DNA from 2 places in the Streptomyces sp. NPDC104106 genome. Region 2 is predicted to be linked to the other one. Evidence: riboswitches for the same ligand, from Rfam matches in the RefSeq annotation. Region 2 holds a riboswitch; the other holds the start of a gene.

Region 1 (14,460 bases), on a different contig from region 2:
AGCCGGGCGAAGGCCGGCGCCCCACCGCCCACCCGCACTCTCAGGACGGCCTCGACGCCCACCTCCTCGTCGACCGCACCGCGTTCCGCCTGGACGTCACCCTCACCGCCGCCCCCGGGGACGTCATCGCCCTGCTCGGCCCCAACGGCGCCGGCAAGACCACCGCCCTCCGCGCCCTCGCCGGTCTCCTGCCCCTCACCGGTGGCCACCTCCGGCTCGACGGCACCTCGCTGGAGCGCACCCCCCCGGAATCCCGCCCCGTCGGTGTCGTCTTCCAGGACTACCTGCTCTTCCCCCACCTGTCCGCCCTCGACAACGTCGCGTTCGGCCCGCGCTGCCACGGCGTCTCCAAGGCCGAGGCCCGTACCCAGGCGGCGGCCTGGCTGGAGCGCATGGGACTCGCCGGCCACGCCCACGCCAAACCCCGCCGGCTGTCCGGCGGCCAGGCCCAGCGGGTGGCCCTCGCCCGCGCGCTCGCCACCCGTCCCCGGCTGCTGCTCCTGGACGAGCCGCTGGCCGCCCTGGACGCCCGCACCCGCCTGGAGGTCCGGGCCCAGCTCCGCCGCCATCTCGCTCAGTTCGAGGCGGTCGCCGTCCTGGTCACCCACGACCCGCTGGACGCCATGGTGCTCGCGGACCGGCTCGTCGTCATCGAGGACGGCCGGGTCGTCCAGGAGGGCACCCCCGCCGACATCGCCCGCCACCCGCGCACGGACTACATCGCCCAGCTCGTCGGCCTCAACCTCTACCGCGGCCGGGCCGACGGGCACACCGTACGGCTCGACGCCGGGCCCTCGCTCACGACCACCGAGGAGCTGTCCGGGCCGGTCTTCGTGGCGTTCCCGCCCTCCGCGGTCACCCTGTTCCGGGACCGCCCGACCGGCGCGAGCGCCCGGAACCTGTGGCGCTGCGAGGTCGAGGGCCTGCAGACGCACGGCGACCAGATCCGCGCCGACCTCGTCGGCGACCTCCCGCTGGCGGCCGACCTCACCACGGTCGCCGCGGCCGACCTCGATCTGCACCCCGGCGCGGCCGTCTGGGCGACGGTCAAAGCGGCACAGACCCACGCGTACCCGGCCTGACCGAGTGGGCGCCCTACGGTGGGTGCCCATGACCCTGAGCATCCGCAACCAGCTGCCCGGCACCGTCACCGAGGTGAGCACCGGCGAGGCCATGGCCACCGTCCGGCTCCGGTTGGACAGCGGCCAGGACCTCATGGCCGCCATCACCCTGGAGGCCGCGCGGGACCTCGGCCTCGCCCCCGGCTCCGTCGTGCGCGCCCTGGTGAAGTCGACCGAGGTCTCCCTGGCCACCGGCTCCGTCAAGGGCCTGTCGATCCGCAACCGGCTCCCCGGCGCCGTCGTCGGCCTCACGCCCGGTGCCGTCATGGCCACCGTGAGGATCGCCGTCGACGGCGGCGAACTGACGGCGGCGATCACCAAGGACGCGGTCGAGGACCTCGGCCTCTTCGTGGGCTCGGACGTGGTCGCGCTCATCAAGGCGACGGAGGTGTCACTGGCGACCGCCTAGCGAACCGGCGATCCGCCGGAGACATGGCAGGGCCCCGCCCGGGGATGCGGACGGGGCCCTGAGATCACCGCTCCTTCGGTCCTCGTGGACGAGACCCGGCTCTCGTGGCGGCTCAGTCCTCGTACGCGTCCAGCGGCGGGCAGGAACACACCAGGTTGCGGTCGCCGAAGGCCTGGTCGATCCGGCGCACCGGCGGCCAGTACTTGTCCGCGGCCGAGACACCGGCCGGGAAGACGGCCTCCTCGCGGCTGTAGGCGTGCGCCCACTCACCGCCGAGCGCGGCGGCGGTGTGCGGGGCGCCCCGGAGCGGGTTGTCCTCGGCCGGCCACTCACCGGCGCCGACCTTGTCGATCTCCGCGCGGATGGCGATCATCGCGTCGCAGAACCGGTCCAGCTCGGTGAGGTCCTCGGACTCGGTCGGCTCGATCATCAGCGTGCCGGCCACCGGGAAGGACATGGTCGGCGCGTGGAAACCGTAGTCGATCAGCCGCTTGGCCACGTCGTCCACGCTCACGCCGGTGGCCTTGGTCAGCGGGCGCAGGTCGATGATGCACTCGTGCGCGACGAGGCCGCCGGGACCGGTGTAGAGCACCGGGTAGTGCGGCTCCAGGCGCTTGGCGATGTAGTTCGCGGACAGCACGGCCACCTGCGTGGCCCGCTTGAGGCCCTCGCCGCCCATCAGCCGGACGTACGCCCAGGAGATGGGCAGGATGCCCGCGGAACCCCAGGGAGCCGCCGAGATGGGACCCACGCCGGTCTCCGGCCCCGCCGCGGGCTGCAGCGGGTGGTTCGGCAGGTACGGCGCCAGGTGCGACCGTACGGCCACCGGGCCGACGCCGGGACCGCCGCCGCCGTGCGGGATGCAGAAGGTCTTGTGCAGGTTCAGGTGCGAGACGTCACCGCCGAAGTGGCCCGGCTTGGCGAGGCCGACCAGGGCGTTGAGGTTGGCGCCGTCCACGTACACCTGGCCGCCCGCCTCGTGCACCTGGGCGCAGATGTCGGCGACGTGCTCCTCGAAGACACCGTGTGTCGACGGGTAGGTGATCATCAGCACCGCCAGCTCGTCGCGGTACTGCTCGATCTTGGCGCGCAGGTCCGCGACGTCGATCTCACCGTCCTCGGCGGTCTTGACGACGACGACCTTCATGCCGGCCATCACGGCGCTGGCCGCGTTGGTGCCGTGCGCGGAGGACGGGATCAGGCAGACGGTGCGCTGGTCGTCGCCGTTGGCACGGTGGTAGCCGCGTACGGCGAGCAGACCGGCCAGCTCTCCCTGCGAACCGGCGTTGGGCTGGAGGGAGACCTTGTCGTAGCCCGTGACCTCGGCGAGCCGCTCCTCCAGCTCGCGGATGAGCGTGAGGTAGCCCTGCGCCTGCTCGGCCGGGGCGAAGGGGTGCAGCCCGCCGAACTCGGGCCAGGTGACCGGCTCCATCTCGGTGGTCGCGTTGAGCTTCATGGTGCAGGAGCCCAGCGGGATCATGCCGCGGTCGAGCGCGTAGTCGCGGTCGGAGAGCCGGCGCAGGTAGCGCAGCATGGCGGTCTCGGAGCGGTGCTGGTGGAAGACCGCGTGGGTCAGGTAGGCGTCGGTGCGCAGCAGCGCCTCGGGGAGGGCGTCCGCGGCGGCCGTGTCCAGCGCCTCGATGTCACCGGCGACGCCGAAGGCGGCGAGGACGGCACCGAGCCGCGCCCGGTCGGTCGTCTCGTCGCAGGCCGCGGAGACGTGGTCGGCGTCGACCAGGCGCAGGTTCACGCCGTTGTCGCGGGCGGCCGCGACGACCTCGGCGGCCTTGCCGGGCACGCGCGCGGTGACGGTGTCGAAGAAGGCGCCGTGGACGACCTCGACACCGCCGGCCCTCAGCCCCTCGGCGAGGACCGCGGCGTACCGGTGCGTCCGGCGCGCGATGGTCCTGAGTCCCTCCGGGCCGTGGTAGACGGCGTACATGCCGGCCATCACGGCGAGCAGCACCTGCGCGGTGCAGATGTTGCTGGTGGCCTTCTCACGGCGGATGTGCTGCTCACGGGTCTGCAGCGCGAGCCGGTAGGCCTTGTGGCCGTCGGCGTCGACGGAGACGCCCACGAGCCGGCCGGGCAGGCTGCGCGCGAACTTCTCGTGCACGGCCATGTAGCCGGCGTGCGGGCCGCCGAAGCCCATCGGCACGCCGAAACGCTGGGTGGTGCCGACGGCGATGTCCGCGCCCAGCTCGCCGGGCGAGGTGAGCAGGGTGAGCGCGAGCAGGTCGGCGGCGACGGTGACGAGGGCGCCGAGTCCGTGTGCCTGGTCGATGACCGGCTTGATGTCGCGTACGGCACCGGAGGCGCCCGGGTACTGGATCAGCACGCCGTTGATCTCGCGGGCGGCGATGTCGGCCGGGATGCCCGCGCTGAGGTCGGCGACGACGACCTCGACACCGGTCGGCTCGGCGCGGGTCTCGATGACGGCGATGGTCTGCGGCAGGGCGTCCGCGTCGACCAGGAACAGGCCCTTCTTGTTCCTGCCCATGCGCCGCGACAGCGCCATGGCCTCGGCGGCCGCGGTGCCCTCGTCGAGGAGGGAGGCACCGGAGGTGGGCAGTCCGGTCAGGTCGGCGACCATGGTCTGGAAGTTCAGCAGCGCCTCCAGGCGCCCCTGGGAGATCTCCGGCTGGTACGGCGTGTACGCCGTGTACCAGGCGGGGTTCTCCATGACGTTGCGCAGGATGACCGGGGGCGTGAACGTCCCGTAGTACCCCAGACCGATCATGGAACCGAGCACCTGGTTGCGGTCGGCCAGGGCGCGCAGCTCCGCGAGCACCTCCGCCTCGGTGCGGGCGCCCGGCAGGTCCAGGGAGTCGGCGTTCTTGATCACGTCGGGGACCGCGGCGGCGGTCAGCTCGTCCAGGGAGCCGTATCCGACCTGCGCGAGCATCTTGGCCCGCGCCTCGTGGTCGGGCCCGATGTGGCGCTGCTCGAAGGGAACGCCCGCTTCGAGGTCGGAGAGCGGGATGCGGTGGGCGGTCATTGCGGAGGCCTCCTGGTCTGACGCGACCTTCGAGGGGCACCACGGCGCGGGTACCCCGACGGCCTCCCCCTCTGTCATCTCGACCTGAGAGCTTCACCGGGCGCCCGAGGGACCCGGCTTTCACCGTCGGTGAGAGCGGAAGCCGTCGACACCCGCCCTGCTTTCCAGAGTGACCTCGCCCGTGCGGTACGTGAGCCTGAGAGATTCCGGGGAGGATTTGCTCCTTCGGCGCCTCCGAGGTGGTCGGAGGACTCTCCCGCGCGGGTTCAGCAGCCGACATCAGGTTACCAGCGAGGTCAACGCCTGAGCCCTCGAGTGGCCGCCTCCGTGAATGTGCTCTTTTGTAGTGCTTACGAATGAGTTGCGACCACGTGGAGGGAGAGCGACCGTGCAGACCGACATCGATCCGCGCAACCTGATCGGCCGCAAGGCGTTCGACCGCAACGGCACCAAGATCGGCACCGTCGACGAGGTGTACCTGGACGACGCGACCGGCGTACCCGAGTGGGCGGCCATACGCACCGGCCTGTTCTCCCGCGACGCCTTCGTGCCGCTGGAGCCGAGCGAACTCGTCGAGGGCACCCTCCACGTCCCCTTCGACCGCGCCCTCATCAAGGACGCCCCCGACTTCGGCGTGGGCCGCCACCTCTCCCCCGAGCAGGAACTCCAGCTCTACCACCACTACGGCCTCGACACCGCCCCGCCGCCGTCCCTCCCGGACCACGACTTCGGCAAGCTGGCGGGCACGGAGGAGAGCTGAGCAGGGTCCCCCCTCACACATCGGCGGGATGGCCGTGCGGTGCCCCGCCCGGCCGGCCGGGTCCGGCGGGCGGGCGAGCGGGATCCGGCACCAACGGCAACGGATCCGACGGCTCCAGCGCGGGGTCGCCCACCAGGAACGTCCGCACCCTGCCCGGAGGGGACTGCGGCGTCTCGAACCGCACCGTCACCCTCCCCAGGCCGCTGCCCTGCACCCACCCGGGCCCGTACTCGGCGTGCCGCACGTCCTGCCCGGCCCGCCACTGCCGTTCAGGGGGCTCGGGGCGCCGCTCGACAGCCGGGACGACCGCGCCCTGCGGCTCGTCAGCCGAAGCCGCGGGGACGGGCATGGCCTGTGCGAACAGGTCCTCCTGTGTGTAGTCGGCGAGGCCGGACACGCCCACACCGAGCAGCCGTACCCCGCCCGTGGTGTCCACGGAGTCCAGCAGCCGCGCCGCGGCCTCCCGGACGACCGCCGGGTCGTCCGTGGGCCCCCTGAGCGTCTCGGAGCGGGTCAGCGTCGAGAAGTCGTACCTGCGCACCTTGAGCACGATGGTCCGCCCGGACAGCCGGGCATCGCGCAGGCGCCGCACGCACCGGTCGGCGAGCCGCTGCACCTCCAGTCCGATCCGCGGCCGGTCGTGGATGTCCACGTCGTAGGTGTCCTCGACCGACACCGACTTCGCCTCGCGCTCGGCCACCACGGGACGGTCGTCATGGGCCAGCGCCATGGCGTACAGCGCGTGCCCGTGCGCCTTGCCGAGCAGCCGTATCAGCTCGTCCTCGCCCGCCTCGGCCAGCTCCTCGACCGTGGTGATCCCGGCTCTGCGCAGATGATCGCCGGTCGCGGGGCCCACGCCGGGCAGCGTCCGCACGGGCATCGGCCCCAGCAGCGCCCGCTCGGTCCCCGGCTCGATGAGCACCAGCCCGTCGGGCTTGGCCTGCTCGGAGGCGATCTTCGCGAGCATCTTGGACGCCGCGAGCCCCACCGACCCGGTGAGCCCGGTGACCGCCCGGATGTCCGAGCGCAGCCTGGCCCCGGCCAGCCGGGCCGACTCCTCGTCCCAGGCCGTCCCACCGGCGTCCAGGTCCACGAACGCCTCGTCCAGGCTCAGCGGCTCCACCAGCGGCGACAGCTCCCGCAGCAGAGCCATCACCTGCTCGCTGATCGACCGGTACACCCCGAAGCGCGGGACCAGATACGCGGCGTTGGGCGCCAGCCGGCGGGCCTGGGCCATGGGCATCGCCGAGTGCACCCCGAAGACCCGTGCCTCGTATGACGCGGTGGCCACCACACCGCGCGGACCGAGCCCGCCCACCACGACCGCCTTCCCGCGCAGGCTCGGCTTGGCTGCCTGCTCCACCGAGGCGTAGAAGGCATCCATGTCGAGATGCAGGATGGTCGGCGCGTGTCTCACACCACCGATGCTGCACCACGGCACTGACAATGCCGTGGCGCGGGACACCGGGCGCGGGATACGGCGGTCAGACCGCCCGGTTGCGGCGGCGGGCCAGCTCGTCCGCGGGGTTGTGCCCGACGAGGGTCTCGCCGGTGTCGATGCGCTCACCGTGCAGCTGGGAGAGCGCGCTTTCCACATCCCGCCACACCACGCCGACGGCGATCCCGAAGATGCCCTGACCGCCCTGGAGCAGGGCGTGGACCTCGTCCGGGGAGGTGCACTCGTACACCGTGGCGCCGTCGCTCATGAGGGTCATCCGCTCCAGGTCGCGGAAACCGCGTTCCCTCAGGTGCTGGACGGCCGTGCGGATGTTCTGCAGCGACACCCCGGTGTCCAGGAACCGCTTCACGATCTTCAGGACGACCACGTCCCGGAAGCTGTACAGCCGCTGGGTGCCCGACCCGTAGGCGGGCCGCACGCTCGGCTCGACCAGACCGGTGCGCGCCCAGTAGTCGAGCTGCCGGTAGGTGATGCCCGCGGCCGCGCACGCCGTGGGCCCGCGATAGCCGATCTGTTCGGACGTCATGGACGCCGCCCCTCCGCCGTCCGGTACCACCGTCGGCCGCCGCGGAGCGTGGTCGACCGCGCCGCTCGCCTGGGGGTACCCCCCGTTCGAGCGCAGCTGTGAACTCGGGGGAGGGTACGGACCGCTCTCCCCGAACCCGCGTCCGGGGGCACCCCCAGCCGTACCGTCGCCGCTGGTTCTCACGCCGACCTCCGTCCTTGACCTGCCTTCTCGACGGTAGGCAGTCACCAGGGGTGCGTCAACGATCGCCACACTCGGCACGCCGAGTGATAATCACCCTAGGAGTGGTTTCCCGTGTCCCACCGCGGGGAAAGGCTAGCCGAATGCCCTCGTGGGGAGCCGCAGGACGCTCTCGATCGCCGGTGGCACAGGCCCGCACACGCCGCCCGCAGGAGCCCTGGCAGCCGGTGTCCACCGGCTGCGCGCGGTCAGCTGCCCCTCGGCTCACTGGTTGCTGGTGCCGAAGTCCTCGGGCGAGATCTGGTCGAGGAACTCGCGGAACTTCTCCACCTCGTCCTCCTGCTCGTCCGGGATGGCGATACCGGCGTCGTCCAGCACCGTGTCACTGCCGTAGATCGGCGTCCCGGTGCGCAGCGCCAGCGCTATGGCATCGGAGGGACGGGCGCTGACCTCGACGCCGCTGGCGAAGACCAGCTCCGCATAGAAGACGCCCTCCCGCAGGTCGGTGATGCGTACTTCGGTCAGCTCCTGGCCGACGGCCTCCAGCACGTCCTTGAACAGGTCGTGCGTCAGCGGTCGGGCGGGGGCCATGCCCTGCTGGGCGAAGGCGATCGCCGTCGCCTCCCCCGGCCCGATCCAGATGGGGAGGTAACGGTCGCCCCCCACTTCGCGCAGGAGCACGATCGGTTGGTTGGAGGGCATTTCGACCCGGACACCTACGACATCGAGCTCGTTCACACAGCAACCCTAGGCCGTGCCCGGGACGTTTGGGTAGTCGGGCCGGGAACAGGTGCCCGATCCGGCGGGCCGGCGGCCCGCTGTCAGGGCAGCCGTACGCCGAGCGCGCTCTTCACCAGGGCCGCGTGCAGCTTCACCGTGAGCACCGCCAGCTCCTTGGTACGGGCCTCGGCGAGTGCCCTGGTCTGGGGGTTGCGGTGGCGCTTGAGCGGGGCCACCACCTGGTCGACGAGCCCGGCCTCGCGGTCGGCGGCCGCCTTCATCACCCGAAGGTGACGCGGCTCGATCCCGAACCGGCCCAGTTCGGCCACCAGAGCGGCCACGGTGACCGACTCCGCGTCGTAGGCCCCGTCCGCCAGCGGAGCGAGGAGCCCGTACGACTCCCACTCCTTCAGCTCGCCCTCGTCGATGTCCGCCGCCGCCAGCAGCTCGGCCCGCCCCACCCGGGCGACCGTGGGCACCGGCGCCGGCTCCGGACGCTCCTCACCAGTGCGCTGACGCCCGACGAGGGGCAGCTGGACGGCCTCACCTCGCTCCATGGCGTCCAGATGCTCGCGGATCACCTTGAGCGGCAGATAGTGGTCCCGCTGCATCCTCAGCACGTGCGCCAGGCGCTCCACGTCCCCGGCGCTGAACTTGCGGTATCCCGAAGGGGTGCGCTGCGGCTCGATGAGCCCCTCCGACTCCAGGAAACGGATCTTGGAGATCGTGACGTCGGGGAACTCCTCGCGCAGCGCGTTCAGCACCGTGCCGATGCTCATCAGCCCGCTGTCCCTGGCGGCGGTGCCGCTTCCGGCACCACCGCTCGGTGTATGAAGCATGGACCTTCCCTGGGGTCCCCCCGGACACCGGTCCGGGGGCGGTCAGAAGCCCTGCTGCCGGCTCGCGTAGAACACCAGCCGGTACTTGCCGATCTGCACCTCGTCGCCGTTGTGCAGGGCGACCTGGTCGATCGGCTCTCGGTTGACGTACGTGCCGTTCAGGCTGCCCACGTCGGCGACGGTGAACGAGCCGTCCGGGGAGCGGCGGAACTCCACGTGCCGCCGGGAGACCGTCACGTCGTCGAGGAAGATGTCGCTCTGCGGATGCCGGCCGGCCGTGGTCAGGTCGGAGTCCAGCAGGAAGCGGCTGCCCGAGTTCGGCCCCCGGCGCACCACCAGCAGCGCCGAGCCCATCGGCAGCGCGTCCACCGCGGCCTGCGCCTCGGGCGACAGCATCGGCACCTGCGTCTGGCCGGTCATCTCGGAGTCGTACGCCTCGAGACCGGAGATCGAGATCGTGGACGTCGTCTCGGAGGCGCGCTCCGGCGTCACTCCGGGGCGCAGCGGTGCACCGCAGTTGGAACAGAAGCGGGCGCTCTGCGCGTTGCGGTTTCCGCACCTCGTACACACCAGGACCGACATGGACGGATCCTCCTGCCGCGGCTGCCCCGCCGGCGCATTGGACGCGTACGGACCGGAGGCGAACCCTCCACCCGTACCTGAGGTTGACGGTTGCCCGAAACCTATGCCGCCGGACTGCGCAGGGTCAACCGACGCCCCGCCCTGACCTCCGGAAATGTCACCACCCGGACCAGCCACCTGGTCCCGGAACAGCGGGCGCCGACCCTCCGCGTCGGGCTGGGCACGATGACGAGCGGTCGCGTTGTCACTGCCCTCTCGCGCACTCTTGCCGAACAACTTCGCAAACAACTTCACGGGCGATTCCCCTTGACCGAAACAGACCCGCCCGTGGGGCAGGACGAACCCAGATTGCCTACACCGGCCGAGCCGGACATCCTCACAACGTCCGTATCCACCAAACAGTTTCCACCACGCACCACGCCTTCGGTGCGCCGACCCCCCGCAACCTCATGCCCCTGCCGGACGTCCCCCATGCACCGCCGGTTCACTGCGAGGACGACCGAGCGTAGTCAGGCCGCTTCGCCTGCCGCAAGGCGTCCACGACGATCTTGTCCGACCGCACCACCGAGACCGTGGCCTGCTCCTTCTCCAAGGTCTGCACCACTCCTCCCGGGATGTTCAGCGCCGGCTCCAGATCCTGTGGCCTGCCGATGACCTGGAAACGATAGGGGGCGTTGATCTTGTTCCCGTCGACGCTCACACCGTTGCCGGAGTCCGCGAAGTACGTGTTCGCGACCACGCGCACCCCGTTGAGCTGGATCGCCTCCGCACCGGCCGCACGCAGCTCCTGGACCGCGTCGAGCAGCATGTCCGCCTTGACCGTCCCTTTCGTGTCCTCGACCGTCATCGTGATGCCGGGACCCTGCGCCGCCACGGTGCCCGCCAGAATGCCGAGTTGCCTCTCCTTCTCGGCCGTCTGCTTGCGGGCCTCCGCCGCCTGGTCGGAGCTGCTCTGCAGCTCCTGGCGCTGCTTTTCGAGTCCCTGCTTCTCGTCCTGAAGACGCTGAGTACGCGAATCCAGTTCATCGAGGATGCGCACAAGATCTTCCTGCCGGGCGCCCCGCAGCGCGCTGTCGGTGTCGCTGTTCGACGCCACCTGCACGGCCAAACCGAAACCGAGCCCGAACAGCAGCAGGGCGACGATGAGTTGGGCCCGGGTGAAGCGCGGCGGCCACAGGCCTTTCACCAGCCGCTGCCGTCCGGTCAGCGGCTCCTGCGGCGGCTCACCGGAGGCCGCTCCCGACTCGGGTGCCGCCGGCGGCACCTCGGCCGGCAGTTCCTTGCGCAGCCTGTTCTCCGGCTGCTCGTTCGGCTCGCTCATGGGTCTCACGCCCGGAACACGTGACGCCGGATCGCCGCGGCGTTGGAGAAGATCCGGATGCCCAGGACCACCACGACACCCGTGGACAGCTGCGCGCCCACGCCCAACTTGTCGCCGAGGAACACGATCAGGGCCGCGACGACCACGTTCGACAGGAACGACACCACGAAGACCTTGTCGTCGAAGATCCCGTCGAGCATGGCCCGCAGACCACCGAAGACGGCGTCCAGCGCCGCGACGACGGCGATCGGCAGATACGGCTCGACGACCGCCGGAACCTCCGGACGGACCAACAGGCCGGCCACGACTCCCACGACGAGGCCCAGTACGGCGATCACGATGTGCCCTTCTCAGTCTTCTCGGTGCTCGGCTGTGCAGTACGGACGATCACACTCGGTGCGGCGGGCAACCGTACGTCGCCCTCGGTGGAAATGGTGGCGCGGATCCCGAAGTTCTCCTCCAGGGCATGCAGGTAGAGCCCGTCGGCGCTGTTCTGGAACTCGGTGCTCAGCCGCTCCCCGTCCCCCACCGCCAGCACCGTGTACGGCGGCACGAGCGGCCTGTTGTCGACCAGTATCGCGTCCCCCGCGGCCCTGATCGCGGACAGGGCCGTCAGCCGCTGCCCGTTGATGGAGACGGCCTCCGCCCCCGATGCCCACAGCCCGTTGACCACGCGCTGCATGTCGCGGTCGCGCACCCGGCCGCTGTCGGAGAAACCGGAGGTCTCCCGCGGATTGCTGCCGTCACCGCCGGTGCTCGCCTCCTTGGCGTCGTTCACGACGAGCTTGACCCCCGGCCCGTGGACCTCGGTCGCGCCCGACAGCAGGCCCACCAGATCGGCCTGCCCGCTGCCGCCGCTCGACTTCAGCGCCGCCCGCTGGCGCGCGCTGACGTCCTGCCGCAGCTGGTCCACCGTGTGCTCCAGCCTGTCCGCGTTCGCGGTCTCGCTGTCGACGCGGTCGATCAGCTCCTGGCGCTCCTTGGCCACCCCCGGCGCCGCCACCCGCGCCTGCGCCGCGCCGAGGGTCACGACGAGCGCCGCCAGCACGAGACCGCCCGCGAGCCCCAGTTTCGCCCGGAGCGTCCTGGGCAGCCCGCCCTCGCCCTCGGACTTCTTCCGGGCGGCGGCCTCGGCGTACCCGTCGTCGAGGCTGTGATCCATGACATTGGTGATCAACGACATGGAGGCGTCCGGGCGCTGCGGCCCCGCAGGGCTGCTCCGAACGGGGGGTTGCTGCGGCATGCCGCACATCGTCGCATGTCGCGGGCGGTACCTCCGAATGGCCCCACCGACGTGCCGGACAGGCACCCTTGGGGACACTTGTCCGGCACGCGCGTGTGCGTGGGTTCTCCGGTCCGGCGCGGGGTGCCGCCGCCCTTGCCCGGTCGGCCGCGCGGCTCCTTACCGGCCGGCGCTGTCCACGACGGCCGACCACTCGTCGAGCAGGCTCTGCGCGGAGGCGTCGTCGGGCCCCTCCGCCCACAGATGGGTGACCGCCTCGGCCGGGTCGGGCAGCACCATCACCCAGCGCCCGTCGGTCTCCACGACCCGCACTCCGTCGGTCGTGTCGACGAAGCGCTCTCCGGCCGCTTCCACGACCCGCCGCATGACCAGGCCCTTGACGGCCCACGGCGTGGCCAGGTCCCGCTTCAGGACGTGGGCGCGCGGGATCCGCGCATCGATCTGGCTGAGCGTGAGCTGCGTCCGGGCGACCAGCCCGATCAGCCGGACGAAGGCCGCCGTCCCGTCGTACACACCGCTGAACTCGGGGACGATGAAGCCGCCCTTGCCGTCGCCGCCGAAGATGGTCCCTTCCTCGCGCCCCACGCGCGTGAGATCGTCGGGCGAGGTCGTGGTCCACTCGACCTGCGTGCCGTGATAGGCGGCCACCTGCTCGGCGATCCGGGTCGTGGTCACCGGCAGCGCCACCCGCCCGCTGCGCCGCTCCGCGGCCACCAGGTCGAGCATCACCAGCAACGCCCGGTCGTCCTCGATGATCCGGCCCTTCTCGTCCACGAGCGACAACCGCTCGCCGACGGGGTCGAACCGCACTCCGAAGGCGGCACCGGAGGACGCCACTATCTCGCCGAGCCGCACCAGCCCGTTGCGCCGCATCTCGGCCGTCTCCGTGGGCCGCGACTCGTCCAGACCGGGGTTGATGGTCAGCGAGTCCACGCCGAGCTTGCCGAGCAGGCTGGGCAGCACCAGCCCGGCGCTGCCGTTGGCGGCGTCCACGACGACCTTCAGACCGGACTCGGCGATACCCGTGGTGTCGACGTTGCGCAGCACGGTGCCGGTGTACGAGTCGAAGACGCTGGCCGGGAAGTACAGGTCGCCGATCTCGCCGGGGAAGGCCCGCCGGTACTCCTGCCGCGCGAACACCCGGTCCAGCTTGCGCTGGCCGCCCTGCGACAGGTCGGCGCCCTGCCCGTCGAAGAACATGATGTCGACCGAGTCGGGCACCCCCGGAGAGGTCCGGATCATGATGCCGCCGGCACTGCCGCGCGCGGTCTGCTGACGGGCCACGGGCAGCGGCACGTTCTCCAGGTCGCGTACGTCGATGGCGCTGGCCTGCAGCGCGGAGATCACCGCCCGCTTGAGGGCACGGGCACCACGGGAGTGGTCGCGGGCGGTGGTGACGGTCGAGCCCTTCTTCAGAGTGGTCGCGTACGCCCCGGCCAGCCGCACCGCCAGCTCGGGCGTGATCTCCACGTTCAGGATGCCGGACACACCGCGGGCGCCGAACAGATTGGCTTGGCCTCTGGACTCCCAGATGACCGAGGTGTTGACGAAGGCGCCGGCTTCGATCGTCTTGAACGGATAGACCCGCACGTTGCCCTGGACGATCGATTCCTCACCGATCAGGCACTCGTCACCGATGACCGCGCCGTCCTCGATGCGGGCGGCACGCATGATGTCAGTGTTCTTCCCTACGACACAGCCACGCAGATTGCTGTGCTGGCCGACATACACGTTGTCGTGGACGACGGCCTTGTGCAGGAAGGCACCGCTCTTGACGACGACGTTCGAACCGACGACGGAGTGCTCACGGATCTCCGCGCCGGCCTCCACCTTCGCATAGTCGCCGATGTACAGCGGCCCGCGCAGGACGGCGTCGGGGTGCACCTCGGCGCCTTCCGCGACCCAGACGCCGGGCGAGATCTCGAACCCGTCGACATCGACGTTGACCTTGCCTTCGAGGACGTCGGCCTGGGCCTTCACATAGCTCTCGTGGGTGCCGACGTCCTCCCAGTAGCCCTCCGCGACATAGCCGTAAATCGGCTTGCCTTCCTTCATGAGCTGCGGAAAGACATCACCGGACCAGTCGACCGGAACATCCGGTTCGACATAGTTGAAGACCTCGGGCTCCATGACGTAGATGCCCGTATTGACGGTGTCCGAGAAGACCTGACCCCAGGTCGGCTTCTCCAGGAAGCGTTCGACCTGGCCTTCCTCGTCGACAATGGTGATGCCGAACTCCAGCGGATTGGGCACACGGGTCAGACAGACCGTGACCAGCGCGCCCTTCTCTTTGTGGAAATTG
Region 2 (14,460 bases):
TTGTTGTTGCGGACCGCGATGGTGGTGCTGAAGCCGTTCGGCTGGCCGCACTGCTTCAGCTCGTCCTTGGCCTTGGCGACGTCGCCGTTCTTGCCGGAGCCTGCGATGTTGTACGGGTCGTACTTCTGGCCCTCGGCGCCGGCGACCGACGGCGGGAGCATGTTGGTGCCGATGTCACCACCGGCGATCGGGCCGCCGCGCGCGGTCTGGATGGACACGTGGTCGGCGCCGTAGATCACGGCCTTGCGGCAGTGGACGTTGTCGAACGGCTTGACGCTCTGCGGGAAGACCCCGTAGCGGACGTAGCCGGAGACCGGGTTGTCCAGGTTGCCCTTGTCCTGCTTCAGCGCGGTCTGGCGGCCCTGCGGGGACAGACCGGTCTGGGTCATGTCCAGCTGGTAGTCGCCGTTGATCAGACGCTGGTCGAGGTCGTTGGCGTTGCTGAAGAACTTGATGCTGACCTTGTCCGGGTACGCCTTGCGGACCGGGTCCGAGGAGGCGTTCCACTTGTCGTTGCGCACCAGGACCAGCGACTTGCCGGGGTCGTACGACTGGAACTTGTACGGGCCCGAGGAGAACGGGTGCAGCGCGTACTTGGACTTGGTGTCCATGTCCTGCCGGACCGGGGACGCCGAGGGCAGCGCCAGCATGTCCGGGAAGTCCGCGTTGGGCTTGGGCAGGTGGAAGACGATCGTCTTCGCGTCCGGCGTCTCGATCGCCGACAGGCCCAGGTGGTCCTTGCTGGTGTCCTTGTACGGGCCCTTGTACTTGCCGTCCGGGTCCAGGACGTCCTTCAGGTACGTGGGACCGCCGGAGAGCACGTCCTGCGCCCACACGCGCTCGATGCCGTACTTGATGTCCTGGGAGGTGATGGCCTTGCCGTCCTCCCAGGTGATCCCGTCCCGCAGGGTGAACGTGTAGGTCTTGCCGTCGGCCGAGACCTTACCCGTGTCGGTGGCCAGGTCGGGGACGACCTTCGACCCGTCCTTGCCCGGCGCCGTGGCGTAGGTGACCAGCTGGCGGGCGTAGTAGCGGGAGAAGTTCCACATGAAGCCGTAGTAGCCACGCGTGGTGTCCCACGAGTCGGCGTCCTGGGCGGACGCGAACTTCAGCTCGCCGCCCTTCTTGGCCAGCGACGCCTGGGCGACCTTGTTGTTGGCGGCGTCGAAGCCGGCAGCGCCGTTCTTCGAGTCGCTGCCGCCGTTGCCACCGCCGCACGCCGCCGTGGTCAGCAGCCCGGCGACCACTGCGGCAGCGGCAAGGGCCTGCTTGCGCCGCCCTGAGGTGCGTTGGGTAGTCACGATCTCGGATCCTCCGGAATTGATGAGAGACCCCGTGGCTGAGCACACGGGACGCTAGGGGTGCGGCGGTTCAGCGGGAGGCCTTCGGGTCCAGCGCGTCGCGCACGCCGTCGCCGAAGAGGTTGAACGCCAGCACGGTGATGAAGATCGCCACGCCCGGGATCACCATGTACATGGGGTCCGAGTCGTAGTAGTCGATCGCGCTCGACAGCATCTGGCCCCACGAGGGGGTCGGCGGCTTGACGCCCACACCCAGGAAGCTGAGCGCCGCCTCGGTGAGGATGTTGGTGGGGATCATCATCGTCGTGTACACGATGATCGGTGCGACCAGGTTGGGCAGCAGTTCCTTGAAGAGGATGTAGAAGCGGCCCGCGCCCAGCGAGCGGGCGGCCTCGACGTACTCGCGCTCACGCAGCGAGAGCGTCTGGCCGCGCACCACGCGGCCGATGTAGGGCCAGCCGAAGAAGCCGATGACCAGGATCATCACGAACAGGCGCACGCCCGTGCCGGTCAGCCCCAGCATGCTGTTCGGCATGACGGAGACCAGGGCGATGATGAAGAGCAGCTGCGGGAAGGCCAGCAGACCGTCCATCACACGGCTGATGAGCGAGTCGACCCAGCCGCCGAAGAAGCCGGCCAGGATGCCGAGGATCGTGCCGAGGACGACGGCGACCAGGGCGGACAGGAAACCGACCAGCAGGGAGACCTGTGAACCGTAGATGATGCGCGCGAAGATGTCGCGGCCGTTGACCGGTTCGACACCGAGCAGGTGGTCGCCGCTGATGCCGCCCAGCGATCCCTTGGGCGTGCTGAACAGCGGGTCGATGAGGTTCTCGTGGTAGACGTCCGGGTCCTGCCCGACGAGGCTCGTGATCACCGGCGCGAGCAGCGCGACCAGGATGAGGAGCAGCACGACGACGCCGCCCGTCAGGGCGAGTTTGTCCCGCTTCAGGCGCTCCCAGGCGATCCGTCCCAGGGAACGGCCCTGAACGGCCTTCGCGTCGGCGGCGGCGACCGCCGCTTCCTCGGCCGCACCCGGGGCCGCTTCCGCGGCCGGCTCGTGCAATGGTGCCGTCATTAGGCTGGGACCCCTCTCAACCGGCGGTAGCCGGCCCGCACTTGCCGCTGGTAGCGGCATCAATCAGTCCGTCGTACACAGGGGCGAACCCCTTGAAGGGGGAGTCTTCAATGCCCGCGCGACAAGCCGCCAGCCTTGACGGCGAATGGATGCGCAACCGTGATGCAAGCAGGCGTTTCCTGGTATGCGGACAGTGAATTGCGGCGAGCGGACGGTAAGCGGGGACGAATCGGCCGAGTTGGTGGCCGAAAGCCGAGGTCGGCGGAGCCGGGGCCGGGCGGGTCAGTAGCCGCCGGGCACCGGCGGATAGCCGTAGCCGGCGGCCGGCGCCTGCGGCCGCGGGGGCGCCTGGAGCTGCGGCTGGGGCTGCGGGTTCGTCGGGGGGAGGGCCGCGTGGGCGTCGCGGTCGTAGAACGGGCGGGCGTTGCCCCGCATCCACATCACGACCGGGTCGTGGTCGTCGCTCATCGCGACGGTGGAGACCGGCAGGCCCTCGGGGACGGCGGCGACGGACTGCTGCATCATGGCGCGCACCGAGTCGACGGCGGCCGGGGAGGTGTCGTAGAGGTCGAGGCCGATGGCGAGGTACGGCGCGCCGAGCGCGGGCTGCACCCAGGCGCGGCGCAGGGAGCGCAGGGCGGGGGTGTGGTGGGCGTTCTGCGCGAGCAGGGCGTAGAACTGCGGGATCTCGATGCCCGGTTCGGTGAGCCGGAGGGGGCCGGCGGGCTGGCGGTCCAGGCCGGTGGCGATGCGCCGCAGATCGAGCCAGGGGATGCCGACGCCGCCGCCCGGGGCGTGCGGGTTGAGCCAGAGGCCGTAGTGGTCGGGGTAGAGGGTGCGGGCCACGTCGAGGCCGTCGACGACCTCGTACGAGCGGTTCCAGCCGCTGGCCGACAGCTCCTGCGCGGAGGTGACGCAGGGCGCGTACGGGAGGCCGTCGACCTCCATGGTCCCGTACTGCGCGTCCGGGGTGCCGGCCTGGCCGCGCCACAGGAGCATCCAGATCTGGCCGGAGGCGGGGGTGGCGAGGGCGCGCAGCAGGGCCTCGTAGGCGTCGTAGCGTCCGGGCGTGACCTGGCTCAGCGTGTGCTCGACGCTGCCGCTGTGGCTCGCGCTCACCTGTCGTGCCCTTCTCTTTTGCGTGCCCCGTGTGTGGGGACAGCTTATGCGCCCGGCGGGGCGCCGCCCTGGGCGCGTGCGCGGCTCAGTGGTGGGTTGTTCGCGCCCCTGCGGAGCAGCCGCGCATCGGACAGGGCCCCGCGCCCCTCGGGGCCGCTGCCGTCGGGCCGGCTCCTAGAGGCCGTATTGATAGAAGGGCCGCACGCTCGTCTTCATCCACTGGGCCACCGGGTCGTCCGTGACGTCCAGGAGGACCAGGCTGACCGGCCAGGCGACCGGGACGCGGCCCAGGGCGCGGCCGAGGGCGTCCATGGGGCGGGTGCGCAGGTCGCCCTCCCACTGGGAGAGTTCGACGCCGACGAACATGACCGGGTCGTCCGTCTCGACGGCGGCCAGGCAGCGGCGGGCGGTGAGGACCACGCCGGTCCCGGCGAACTCGGCGGACGCGGCGGAGAGGAAGTCGACCGGGTCGTCCTGCCAGTCGGGCTCGAAGAGGCGGACCCGGCCGCCGGTGTTCGGGCCGTCGAGGGGGGTGCGGCCGGCGCGGCACAGCTCGGCCACGGCGGCGGGCGGGAGCGGGATGCCGACCAGCGCGTCCGCGTTCACCGCGAGGCCGACCTGCGGGGGCAGGCCGCGCGCGAACTCGACGGCGGGGGCGATGGTGTACGCCATGTGGGGGCCGGCCGCCATGCGCAGCTGCTCCTCGGAGCTGAAGACGGGGACGTAGGCCTGGCCGTCGATCTCCAGCGTGGGCAGGTCGAGCGGGCCGCTGCCGGGGCCGCCGCCTTGGGGCAGCGGGATCCACAGGAAGCTGCGGCCCAGGACCTCGATGATCCGGCCGGCCGCGGCGGGTACGCCGAGGGAGGCCGCGAGCACCTCCTCCAGCTCGTTGCCGGGCCAGCCGCCGTGCGGGTGGGGGTGCGTCTGTGCCGGGAAGTCCGCGGGAATGTCCGCCGGGAAGTCCATCTGCCTACCGCCTGCTGGGAACCACTGCTGTGACCATGAAGGCTAGCGGGTGCCTGCGACAACCCCTCACCCTGTGAACACGATCCGGCGCAGGGCGTCCGCCGCGGGCCGGTCCAGCAGGGTTGCCGACGCCGGCGGGCAGCTCGCCCCGCTCCACCACGGCGAGCAGGCGGGCGGTCGTACGGCGGTGCCGGGCGAAGGCGTAGCGGGAGACACCCCGGCCGCGCTCGCGCTGGCCCGCGCGGGCGGCGGCGTAGGTGACGTCGAGCAGCAGCAGGTGCAGGGTGCCGCCACGGCGGCGGGCCTCGCGGGCGAGCAGGCCGCGCGCCCAGCTCCGGGTGCCGCAGGCGTGCACGACGACCCCCTCTCCGGTGCGCAGGGCGCGGCGCAGCCCGGCGATGGGGGTTCCCCCGCGCGAGCGCAGCCGAGCGTGGGGGAGGGCGAGGCGGACCAGGGGGGCGGTAGAGCGCGTAGGGCAGGAAGCGGGCATGCGCGCCTCCCAGCGGTCGCGGGTGTCCTGGGAGTCGACGCGGCGGCCGGGGACCGCGCGGTCCGTCAAGGTGGACTTTGCCGCTGCCGGGCAGGCCCGTGACCACCACCAGGCCGCCGGGGCCGAAGAGCAGGGCGTGCGGGCCGCGGCCCGCCCGGTCGCGCAGGTCGCGGACGACCGGGGCCGGCGCGGGACGCTGCCTCGGCACCGCGATGCCGGTGGTGGCGGTGGCGTACACCGGGGTCCTGTTCACCGTGATCGCCCTCCCCTGTCGACTCGGTAACAGTCATTCCCGTTACGAGTAAAGAGAAGGTAATGGACGGTGTCGGCGGCGGGGTCCGCTCCCTGCCACAGGTCGGTTACAAAAGCCCGCTCGCCGTGCAATGATGTGGCCGCCAACTGCATACCGGCCGCTTGAATCCGCGCGGGAGAGTTCCCAGCAGCCTTCGCTGGGACGCCGAAGGAGCAAGTCCCTCCCTTGAATCTCTCAGGCACCGTTACCGCGCGGGCGAGGCACATCTGAAAAGCGGGCCGCTCCCGGACAGCGGCTCCACCCAAGGTGCAAGCCGTGATCGTCCTCGTGGCGGTCCCGGCGAACCTCTCAGGTTCCGATGACAGATGGGGAGGAACGTTCCTCGCCCCATCCCTGTTGCCCTGGGAGACGACCGACCGATGAGCAGTACCGAACCCACCGAGCTGCGCCGTACCGCGCTGGACGCGCTGCATCGCTCGCTCGGTGCGACGATGACCGACTTCGCCGGCTGGGACATGCCCCTGCGCTACGGCTCCGAGCGCGACGAGCATGTCGCGGTGCGCACGAACGCCGGTCTGTTCGACCTCTCCCACATGGGCGAGATCACCGTGACCGGCGCCGAGGCGGCCGCCTTCCTGAACCACGCCCTGGTCGGCGACATCGCCTCCGTCGGCGTCGGCCGCGCCCGCTACACGATGATCTGCCGGGCCGACGGCGGCATCCTGGACGACCTGATCGTCTACCGGCTCGCCGAGACCGAGTACATGGTGGTCGCCAACGCCTCCAACGCCCAGGTGGTGCTGGACGCCCTCACCGAGCGCGCGGCCGGCTTCGACGCCGAGGTCCGCGACGACCGGGACGCCTACGCGTTGATCGCCGTCCAGGGCCCTCAGTCCCCCGGCATCCTGAAGTCCCTCACCGACGCCGACCTCGACGGCCTGAAGTACTACGCCGGCCTGCCCGGCACCGTCGCCGGCGTCCCGGCCCTGATCGCCCGCACCGGCTACACCGGCGAGGACGGCTTCGAGCTGTTCGTGAAGCCGGAGCACGCGGTGGAGCTGTGGCAGGCGCTGACCGAGGCCGGCGAGGGCGTCGGCCTGGTGCCGTGCGGGCTGTCCTGCCGGGACACCCTGCGCCTGGAGGCGGGCATGCCGCTGTACGGGCACGAGCTGACCACCTCGCTGACCCCGTTCGACGCCGGACTCGGCCGCGTGGTCAAGTTCGACAAGGAGGGCGACTTCGTCGGGCGCGAGGCGCTCGCCCAGGCCGCCGCGCGCGCGGAGCAGAACCCGCCGCGGGTCCTCGTCGGGCTGGTCGCCGAGGGCCGCCGCGTCCCGCGCGCCGGGTACGCCGTCGTGGCCGGCGGCGCGGTGATCGGCGAGGTCACCTCCGGCGCCCCCTCCCCCACCCTGGGCAAGCCGATCGCCATGGCCTACGTCGACGCGGCGCACGCGGCACCCGGTACCGAGGGCGTCGGCGTGGACATCCGCGGCAGCCACGAGCCGTACCGGGTCGTGGCGCTGCCGTTCTACAAGCGCCAGAGGTAAAAGACTGGGCGCGAGGCGTCCACGCGACGTGACGCTGCGCACATTTCCGCTGCTCAGCAGCGAATCCAGCCCTCCCCCCTTCATCAGCACTCCCGCGCGTACAGGAGAATTCAGGCCATGAGCAACCCCCAGCAGCTGCGCTACAGCAAGGAGCACGAGTGGCTGTCGGCCGCCGACGCGGACGGCGTCTCGACGGTCGGCATCACGGAACACGCGGCCAACGCGCTCGGCGATGTCGTCTTCGTCCAGCTCCCCGAGGTCGGCTCCACGGTGACCGCGGGCGAGACCTGCGGCGAACTGGAGTCGACCAAGTCGGTCTCCGACCTGTACTCGCCGGTCAGCGGTGAGGTCACCGAGGCCAACCAGGACGTCGTCGACGACCCGTCGCTGGTGAACTCCGCCCCCTTCGAGGGCGGCTGGCTGTTCAAGGTCCGCGTCGCGGAGGAGCCGGCCGACCTGCTCACCGCCGACGAGTACACCGCCGAGACCAGCGGCGAGGAGTCGTAATCCGCATGACCGTCCTGAACACGTCCCTGCACGAGCTGGACCCGGAGATCGCCGCCGCGGTCGACGCCGAGCTGAGCCGCCAGCAGTCCACGCTGGAGATGATCGCCTCCGAGAACTTCGCGCCGCTCGCGGTGATGGAGGCGCAGGGCTCGGTGCTGACCAACAAGTACGCCGAGGGCTACCCCGGCCGGCGCTACTACGGCGGCTGCGAGCACGTCGACGTCGCCGAGCAGATCGCCATCGACCGGGTCAAGGAGCTGTTCGGCGCCGAGTACGCCAACGTCCAGCCGCACTCCGGCGCCTCCGCCAACCAGGCGGCCCTGTTCGCGCTCGCCCAGCCCGGTGACACCATCCTCGGTCTGGACCTGGCGCACGGCGGCCACCTGACCCACGGCATGCGCCTGAACTTCTCCGGCAAGCAGTTCGACGTGGTCGCCTACCACGTCGACCCGGAGACCGGTCTGGTCGACATGGCGGAGCTGGAGAAGCTCGCCAGGGAGCACCGCCCGAAGGTGATCATCGCCGGCTGGTCGGCGTACCCGCGGCAGCTGGACTTCGCCGAGTTCCGCCGGATCGCCGACGAGGTCGAGGCGTACCTGTGGGTCGACATGGCCCACTTCGCCGGCCTGGTCGCGGCCGGGCTGCACCCGAACCCGGTCGAGTACGCGGACGTGGTCACCTCCACGACCCACAAGACCCTCGGCGGCCCGCGCGGCGGCATCATCCTCGCCAGGAAGGACTTCGCGAAGAAGCTGAACTCCTCCGTCTTCCCGGGCTTCCAGGGCGGCCCCCTGGAGCACGTGATCGCGGCGAAGGCGGTCTCCTTCAAGGTGGCCGCGGGCGAGGAGTTCAAGGAGCGCCAGCGCCGTACGGTGGAGGGTGCCCGCATCCTCGCCGAGCGCCTGACGGCGGCGGACGTGCGTCAGGCCGGGGTGGACGTGCTGTCCGGCGGTACGGACGTGCACCTGGTCCTGGTCGATCTGCGCGCCTCGGAACTGGACGGCCGGCAGGCCGAGGACCGGCTCCACGAGGTCGGCATCACGGTCAACCGCAACGCCGTCCCGAACGACCCGCGTCCTCCGATGGTCACCTCGGGCCTGCGCATCGGCACCCCCGCCCTCGCCACCCGCGGCTTCACGGCCGAGGACTTCGCCGAGGTCGCGGACGTGATCGCCGAGGCACTGAAGCCGTCGTACGACGCGCAGGCCCTCAAGGCGCGCGTGGAGGCGCTCGCCGACAAGCACCCGCTGTACCCGGGTCTGAACAAGTAAGTCCCCCGGTGGGGCACCCTGGGAAAGGGTGCCCCACCACCCCCTTTCCTGCTGTCTTGAGGAGTGACCGTGGCCATCTCGGTCTTCGACCTGTTCTCGATCGGCATCGGCCCGTCCAGCTCCCACACGGTCGGTCCGATGCGGGCGGCGCGCATGTTCGCCCGCCGGCTGCGCAACGAGGGCCTGCTCGGCCCGGTGGCGTCCCTGCGCTGCGAGCTGTACGGCTCCCTCGGCGCGACCGGCCACGGCCACGGCACCCCGAAGGCGGTGCTGCTCGGCCTGGAGGGCGCCTCGCCGCGCACGGTGGACGTCGAGACGGCCGACGACCGGGTGGCCGCGATCAAGGCGGCGGGACGGCTGAAGCTGCTGGGCGAGCACGAGATCCCGTTCTCCTTCGACGACGACCTCGTCCTGCACCGCCGCAAGGCCCTGCCCTACCACGCCAACGGCATGACGATCCGGGCGTACGACGCCGAGGGCGCCGAGCTGCTGACGAAGACGTACTACTCGGTCGGCGGCGGCTTCGTCGTGGACGAGGACGCGGTGGGCGCGGACCGCATCGTGCTCGACGACACGGTCCTGAAGCACCCCTTCCGCACCGGCGACGAGCTGCTGCGCCTGACGAACGAGACGGGCCTGTCGATCTCCTCGCTGATGCTGGAGAACGAGCGGGCCTGGCGCACGGAGGAGGAGATCCGGGCGGGCCTGCTGGAGATCTGGCGCGTGATGCGCGAGTGCGTCCAGCGCGGTATGAGCCGGGAGGGCATCCTGCCCGGCGGTCTGAAGGTCCGCCGCCGCGCGGCCGTCTCCGCCCGCCAGCTGCGCGCCGAGGGCGACCCGCTGGCGCACGCGATGGAGTGGATCACGCTCTACGCGATGGCGGTGAACGAGGAGAACGCGGCCGGCGGACGCGTGGTGACCGCCCCGACGAACGGCGCGGCGGGCATCATCCCCGCAGTCCTGCACTACTACATCAACTTCGTGCCCGGCGCCGACGAGGACGGCGTGGTCCGCTTCCTGCTGGCAGCCGGCGCGATCGGCATGCTGTTCAAGGAGAACGCCTCCATCTCCGGCGCCGAGGTCGGCTGCCAGGGCGAGGTCGGCTCGGCCTGCTCGATGGCCGCGGGCGCGCTGGCGGAGGTGCTCGGCGGCAGCCCCGAGCAGGTCGAGAACGCGGCCGAGATCGGCATGGAGCACAACCTGGGCCTGACCTGCGACCCGGTCGGCGGCCTGGTCCAGATCCCGTGCATCGAGCGCAACGGCATGGCCGCGGTGAAGGCGGTCACGGCCGCCAAGATGGCGATGCGCGGCGACGGCTCCCACAAGGTGTCCCTGGACAAGGTCATCAAGACCATGAAGGACACCGGCGCCGACATGTCCGTCAAGTACAAGGAGACGGCCCGGGGCGGCCTTGCGGTGAACATCATCGAGTGCTGAGGTGAACCCCGTGACGGGTGGGGTGCCGGCGGGCGCGGTGGTGACGGGCGGGGCGGCGCGTGTGCGCGTGCCGGTGGGCGCGGACGCGGAGCGGTGGGTCACCCGGGCCGGCTGCCGCCGTGTCCTGTTCGTCGTGCACAACGTGACCTCGGCGACGGCTGCTGGACGTCCTCCCGCTGCTCTCCGGCGACCTGCGCGTGCAGATGGTCGCCGCCTGCACCGGCTCCTCCCCGTTCCTGGCCGGAGTGCCCGGGCTGCTGGCCCGCGCGGGCCTGCCGGTCCTGCCCTGGGAGCAGGCAAGACAGACGCCCTTCGACCTTGCCGTGTCGGCCAGCTACGGCGGCGAACTGGCCGCCGTCCAGGGCAAGTTGGCCGTTCTGTCACACGGCGTCGGCTACAATAAGAGGCTGGCAACACCGGACAACACCGGACAACACCGGACAACACCGGTCTTCGGCCCGGCGCCCGACTGGCTCCTCCACGACGGACGGCCCCTCGCCGACGCCACCGTCCTCTCCCACCCCGAGCAACTGGAGCGGCTGCGCTCGGCCTGTCCGCAGGCGGCGCCCACGGCAGCGCTCGCCGGTGATCCGTGCTACGACCGCATCCTCGCCGCCCTCCCCCAACGCGCCCGCTACCGCCGGGCGTTGGGCGTGGGCCCCGGCCAGCGGCTGATCGTCGTCAGCTCCACCTGGGCCTCCCGCTCCCTCTTCGGCGGCACCGCGGAGCCGGCGGCGGACGATCTGCTGCCCTGGCTGCTGTCCCGTCTGACGGCGGAGCTGCCCGCCGACGAGTACCGGACCGTCGCGGTCCTGCACCCGAACATCTGGTACGGCCACGGCCCCGGACAGGTCCGGGCCTGGCTGGACGGCGCCCGGCGGGCCGGCCTCGACACGATCGACCCCCTCGACGGCTGGCGCCAGGCCCTGATCGCCGCCGACTGCGTCCTCGGGGACCACTCCAGCGTCACCTACTACGCGGCGTCCATCGGCGTCCCCGTCCTGCTCGGGGCCTTTGCCCAGCAGGACCTCGACCCGCTCTCCCCCGTCGCCGCCCTCGGCCGTACGGCGCCCCGGCTGGATCGCCGGGGCGGGCTGCGCGCCCAGATCGAGCGCGCTGTCGCGGCCCACGATCCCGGCCGGTACAAGGAGCTGGCGGAGCAGACCAGTTCCGCGCCGGGCGAGTCGGCCGCCCTCCTGCGCCGTCTGTTCTACGGCCTCATGGACCTGCCCGAGCCGGACGGGCACCCCGCGCTGCTCGACCCGCTGCCGCTGCCGCCGTACCTGCCCGCCCGGCGCACCGCCCCGGTCCGCGTGTTCGCCGGCGCTCCCGGCACGGACCCGCCGGAGGTCGCCGTCGTCCGGCACGCCGTGGCCGGGGCCGGAGCCGACCCGTCGGACCTCCCGGCGTGGGTCGACTCGGCGCACACGCCGGTGGACGAGGAGACGCGGGAGACCGCCGGCTGGACCTTGCCGACGTCGTCGTGCGGTACGCGGCCGGGGACGACCCACGGCTCGGGCCGCCGGCCGCCTGGACGGCGGAGACGCTTCAGCGTCACCCGCGGGCTGGCCGCCTATGTGGACGGGCCGGACCGCTGTGTGGTGCGCACCCGCGAGGGGGACCTCGTGCGGCTGTCCGCCGCCGCGGACCCCGACGGGCGGGCCGACCTGTGCGATCCCGCCGCCTACGCCTCCGCGCTGCACGCCTGGCTCGCGGGCGGCCGGGACCTGGCCGCGGCGGTGCCCGTGCTCACCGTGCGCACCGGCGCCGCGGCGCACCGCGTCACCGTCGAACCGCTTTCCGCGGGCCATCGCTGAACGGCTCCCGGGCACCGCGGGGGAGCCGGTCCGGGACCACGTGAGCCGAGCCGAGCGGCGTCGGGCCGCCCGCCCCGGACCCGTGCCGAGCCGCTCACCGGCCGGCCGGTGAGCGCCAGGCCGGGAGCCAGACCGGAATCAGGGGTCAGTCGGCCGGCTCGGCCAGGCGGGCCCGCACGCGGGCGAGGCCGAGCCGGTCCCCGTTCGCCTCGTACTGGGCGGCGGCGGTGCGCAGGTCCGCCACCTCCTGCGCCCGGCGGCCCGCCAGGCGGTGGCAGCGGGCCCGCGCCTCGACGGCGTCGGCCAGTTGCAGCCCCGCGCCCGCCGCTGACATCACCGTGACCGCCTCGTCCAGGCACACGCGCGCCTGCTCCGCGTCCCCGGCCGCCAGGTGCGCGTCTCCCAGGCTCATGTAGACGCGGCCCGCGTTGTAGCCGTCGCCGCCGCCCGGCAGCCGGCGGAACCGGGCGAGGCGCCGGCGAGGTCGGCGAACAGCACCCCCTCGGGAAACCGCGCCCGCAGTTCGTTCGCGCAGTGCACGGCGGCGGCGGTCTTGCCGATGCCGCCGGGCCCGGTGAGGACGGCGACGGCGGGCGCGCCCGGTGGGCGGTCCTCCTCGTCCAGCAGGTCCGTGAGCCAGGCGAGCACCTCGGTGCGGTCGGTGAAGGCCGCCGTCACCGGCGGCAGCATCTGCGGACGCGAGGCGCCGTGTGCCACGGCGGGCACGGTGCGCGGTGACAGCCAGGCGGCCTCCCGGACCCATTCCGTCGCCTCGCGGGCGAACTCCGGCGATCTGCGGGCGAGTTCGAGCAACTGCCGGGCAGCCGCCGTCTGCTCGGACTCGGTGACGGGGAGGGTCGGCCCGCCCGGACCGGCTGTCGCCGCCCCCGGGTCCTGCCCGCAGCGGCCCCGGCTCAGCAGGTCGTACAGCCGCTCGGAGATGCGCCGGCCCGCCTCGCCGCCCGCTCCGGAGAGGGCACCGGAGGCGACCGTGCCGACGGCCGACAACGCCACACCCATCAACGGTTCCATCACGGAAATCCCCCCAGCGTGAGCAAGCGCTGGCGGGTCAGTCACAGCAACCCGCTCGGCGACGACAACAACTGCGAGGACGCGAAGACCCCGGCCGAGCTGTACAGCAAGAACCGCAACCAGGACTTCGGCAGCTGCCTCGACAACATCGCGGCCTGGAACCAGCTCCACCCCGACCACCCGCCGAACACCTTCAAGATCGAGATGAAGGCGGGGTTCAACAACGACGCCGGGCTCGGTCCGGACGCGTTCGACACCCTGATCGACCAGAAGCTGGGCGGCAGCGTCTACAAGCCGTCCGACCTGCTGGGCTCGCGGTACTCGACGCTGGACTCGGCCGCGAAGGCGAACGCCTGGCCGAGCCGGGACGCCCTCAAGGGCAAGTTCCTCTTCGAGGTGATCCCCGGCACCGTGGAGATGAAGAACCCCTTCGACCACTACTGGACGGACCAGGAGTACGGCGACCACCTGCGCGACCTGTACGCGGCCGGGAACATCTCGCGGGCCGAGGCCTTCCCCACGGTGCTGGGCGCGGCGAACGGCGACCCCCGGGCGAGCCGCTGGACCTCCGACACCTCGATCAGGCCCTGGTTCGTGTTCTTCGACGGCGACGCGGCGACGTATGTCAACAATGGCTACGACACGTCGTTCTACGCCGCGAACCACTACCTCCTGATCACCGGACGCCGCCGGCGTGTCCCCCGCGATCTCCTCGACCAGCCCCACGGACGCCGAAGTGGCGGCCCGGCTGGCGCTGTTGGCCCGGGACCACGCGAGCATCATCACCTCGGACTGGTCGGCGAAGTCGGCGTCGGTACTCAGTTCGGTGGTCGACGGGGGGTGACGTTTCCCCCGCGCGGGGCGGATCGGGCGTGCCATCGTGGGGCATCACTCAACCAGCAAGGCCAACTCCTTATCCCCCACCGGCACGTCGAGGAGTCCCCACATGCTCCATGGCATCGATGTCAGCGCGTACCAGTCGTCCTCGTACGACACGAGCGGCCTCTCCTTCGCCTTCATCAAGGCGACGGAGGGCCGCACGTACGCCAACCCCCACGCCTCCGCCCAGGCCAAGACCGCCCGCGACGCCGGACTGGTCGTCGGCTTCTACCACTTCCTGTGGCCCGGCGACCTCACCGCCCAGGCCGAGTACTTCGTGACCGCGGCCCCCTCCCGGGAGGGCGACGTCCTCGCCGTCGACTGGGAGACCACGGGCGACGGCACCCGGGCGAGCAACGCCGAGAAGGACACGTTCATCCGCAAGGTGAAGCAGCTCCGGCCGCACCACCGGGTCGTGCTCTACACGAACAGGGACTTCTGGTTGAACGTCGACACGACGTCCTACGCGGGCGACGGCCTCTGGATCGCCGACTACGTCACGGCGGGCCGGCCCCGCATCAAGGCGAAGTGGCTCTTCCACCAGTACACCAGCGAACCCCACGACAAGGACGTGGCGAACTTCGCCGGCCTGGCGGACCTGAGGAGCTGGGCCGCGGGCTGAGGGCCGGGCGCCGGAGCGCCGGCCCCGGCGCCGGCCCCCGTCCGGGTCAGCCCCGGAAGGCCGCCGGGCGTTCCGGGGAGGCTTCCGCGAGGGCCTTCTCGACCGCCTCGGCCCCGGCCCGCAGGCCGTAGACCGGGGTGT

The links. A riboswitch is a leader RNA that binds a small molecule or an ion and turns the genes downstream of it on or off. The one in region 2 is predicted to bind glycine.
Region 1: linked by a shared signal. The riboswitch ahead of gcvP (aminomethyl-transferring glycine dehydrogenase) and the one ahead of gcvT (glycine cleavage system aminomethyltransferase GcvT) in region 2 are both predicted to bind glycine.

The regions. Positions count from the first base shown of each region.
Region 1 is NZ_JBVJMF010000015.1:209,740-224,199, forward strand. It holds gene ACZ60X_RS30935 (ABC transporter ATP-binding protein) at 1-1,082, shown strand, start outside; gene ACZ60X_RS30940 (TOBE domain-containing protein) at 1,111-1,530, shown strand; gene gcvP (aminomethyl-transferring glycine dehydrogenase) at 1,643-4,528, opposite strand; glycine riboswitch at 4,590-4,702, opposite strand; glycine riboswitch at 4,703-4,797, opposite strand; gene ACZ60X_RS30950 (PRC-barrel domain-containing protein) at 4,917-5,288, shown strand; partial or broken gene ACZ60X_RS30955 (DNA polymerase IV) at 5,210-6,705, opposite strand; gene ACZ60X_RS30960 (MerR family transcriptional regulator) at 6,773-7,456, opposite strand; gene ACZ60X_RS30965 (bifunctional nuclease family protein) at 7,718-8,191, opposite strand; gene ftsR (transcriptional regulator FtsR) at 8,275-9,012, opposite strand; gene ACZ60X_RS30975 (FHA domain-containing protein) at 9,055-9,888, opposite strand; gene ACZ60X_RS30980 (DUF881 domain-containing protein) at 10,079-10,915, opposite strand; gene ACZ60X_RS30985 (small basic family protein) at 10,921-11,253, opposite strand; gene ACZ60X_RS30990 (DUF881 domain-containing protein) at 11,250-12,158, opposite strand; gene ACZ60X_RS30995 (sugar phosphate nucleotidyltransferase) at 12,318-14,460, opposite strand, start outside.
Region 2 is NZ_JBVJMF010000008.1:322,936-337,395, forward strand. It holds gene ACZ60X_RS21470 (ABC transporter substrate-binding protein) at 1-1,301, opposite strand, end outside; gene ACZ60X_RS21475 (ABC transporter permease) at 1,372-2,379, opposite strand; gene ACZ60X_RS21480 (enhanced serine sensitivity protein SseB C-terminal domain-containing protein) at 2,662-3,498, opposite strand; gene ACZ60X_RS21485 (enhanced serine sensitivity protein SseB) at 3,673-4,464, opposite strand; partial or broken gene ACZ60X_RS21490 (AAA family ATPase) at 4,531-5,207, opposite strand; glycine riboswitch at 5,370-5,467, shown strand; glycine riboswitch at 5,468-5,582, shown strand; gene gcvT (glycine cleavage system aminomethyltransferase GcvT) at 5,627-6,754, shown strand; gene gcvH (glycine cleavage system protein GcvH) at 6,872-7,261, shown strand; gene glyA (serine hydroxymethyltransferase) at 7,267-8,532, shown strand; gene ACZ60X_RS21510 (L-serine ammonia-lyase) at 8,602-9,969, shown strand; gene ACZ60X_RS21515 (hypothetical protein) at 10,167-11,786, shown strand; gene ACZ60X_RS21520 (hypothetical protein) at 11,932-12,198, opposite strand; gene ACZ60X_RS21525 (hypothetical protein) at 12,195-12,818, opposite strand; partial or broken gene ACZ60X_RS21530 (hypothetical protein) at 12,837-13,157, shown strand; gene ACZ60X_RS21535 (hypothetical protein) at 13,256-13,447, opposite strand; gene ACZ60X_RS21540 (hypothetical protein) at 13,513-13,662, shown strand; gene ACZ60X_RS21545 (glycoside hydrolase family 25 protein) at 13,765-14,319, shown strand; gene ACZ60X_RS21550 (NADPH-dependent F420 reductase) at 14,366-14,460, opposite strand, start outside.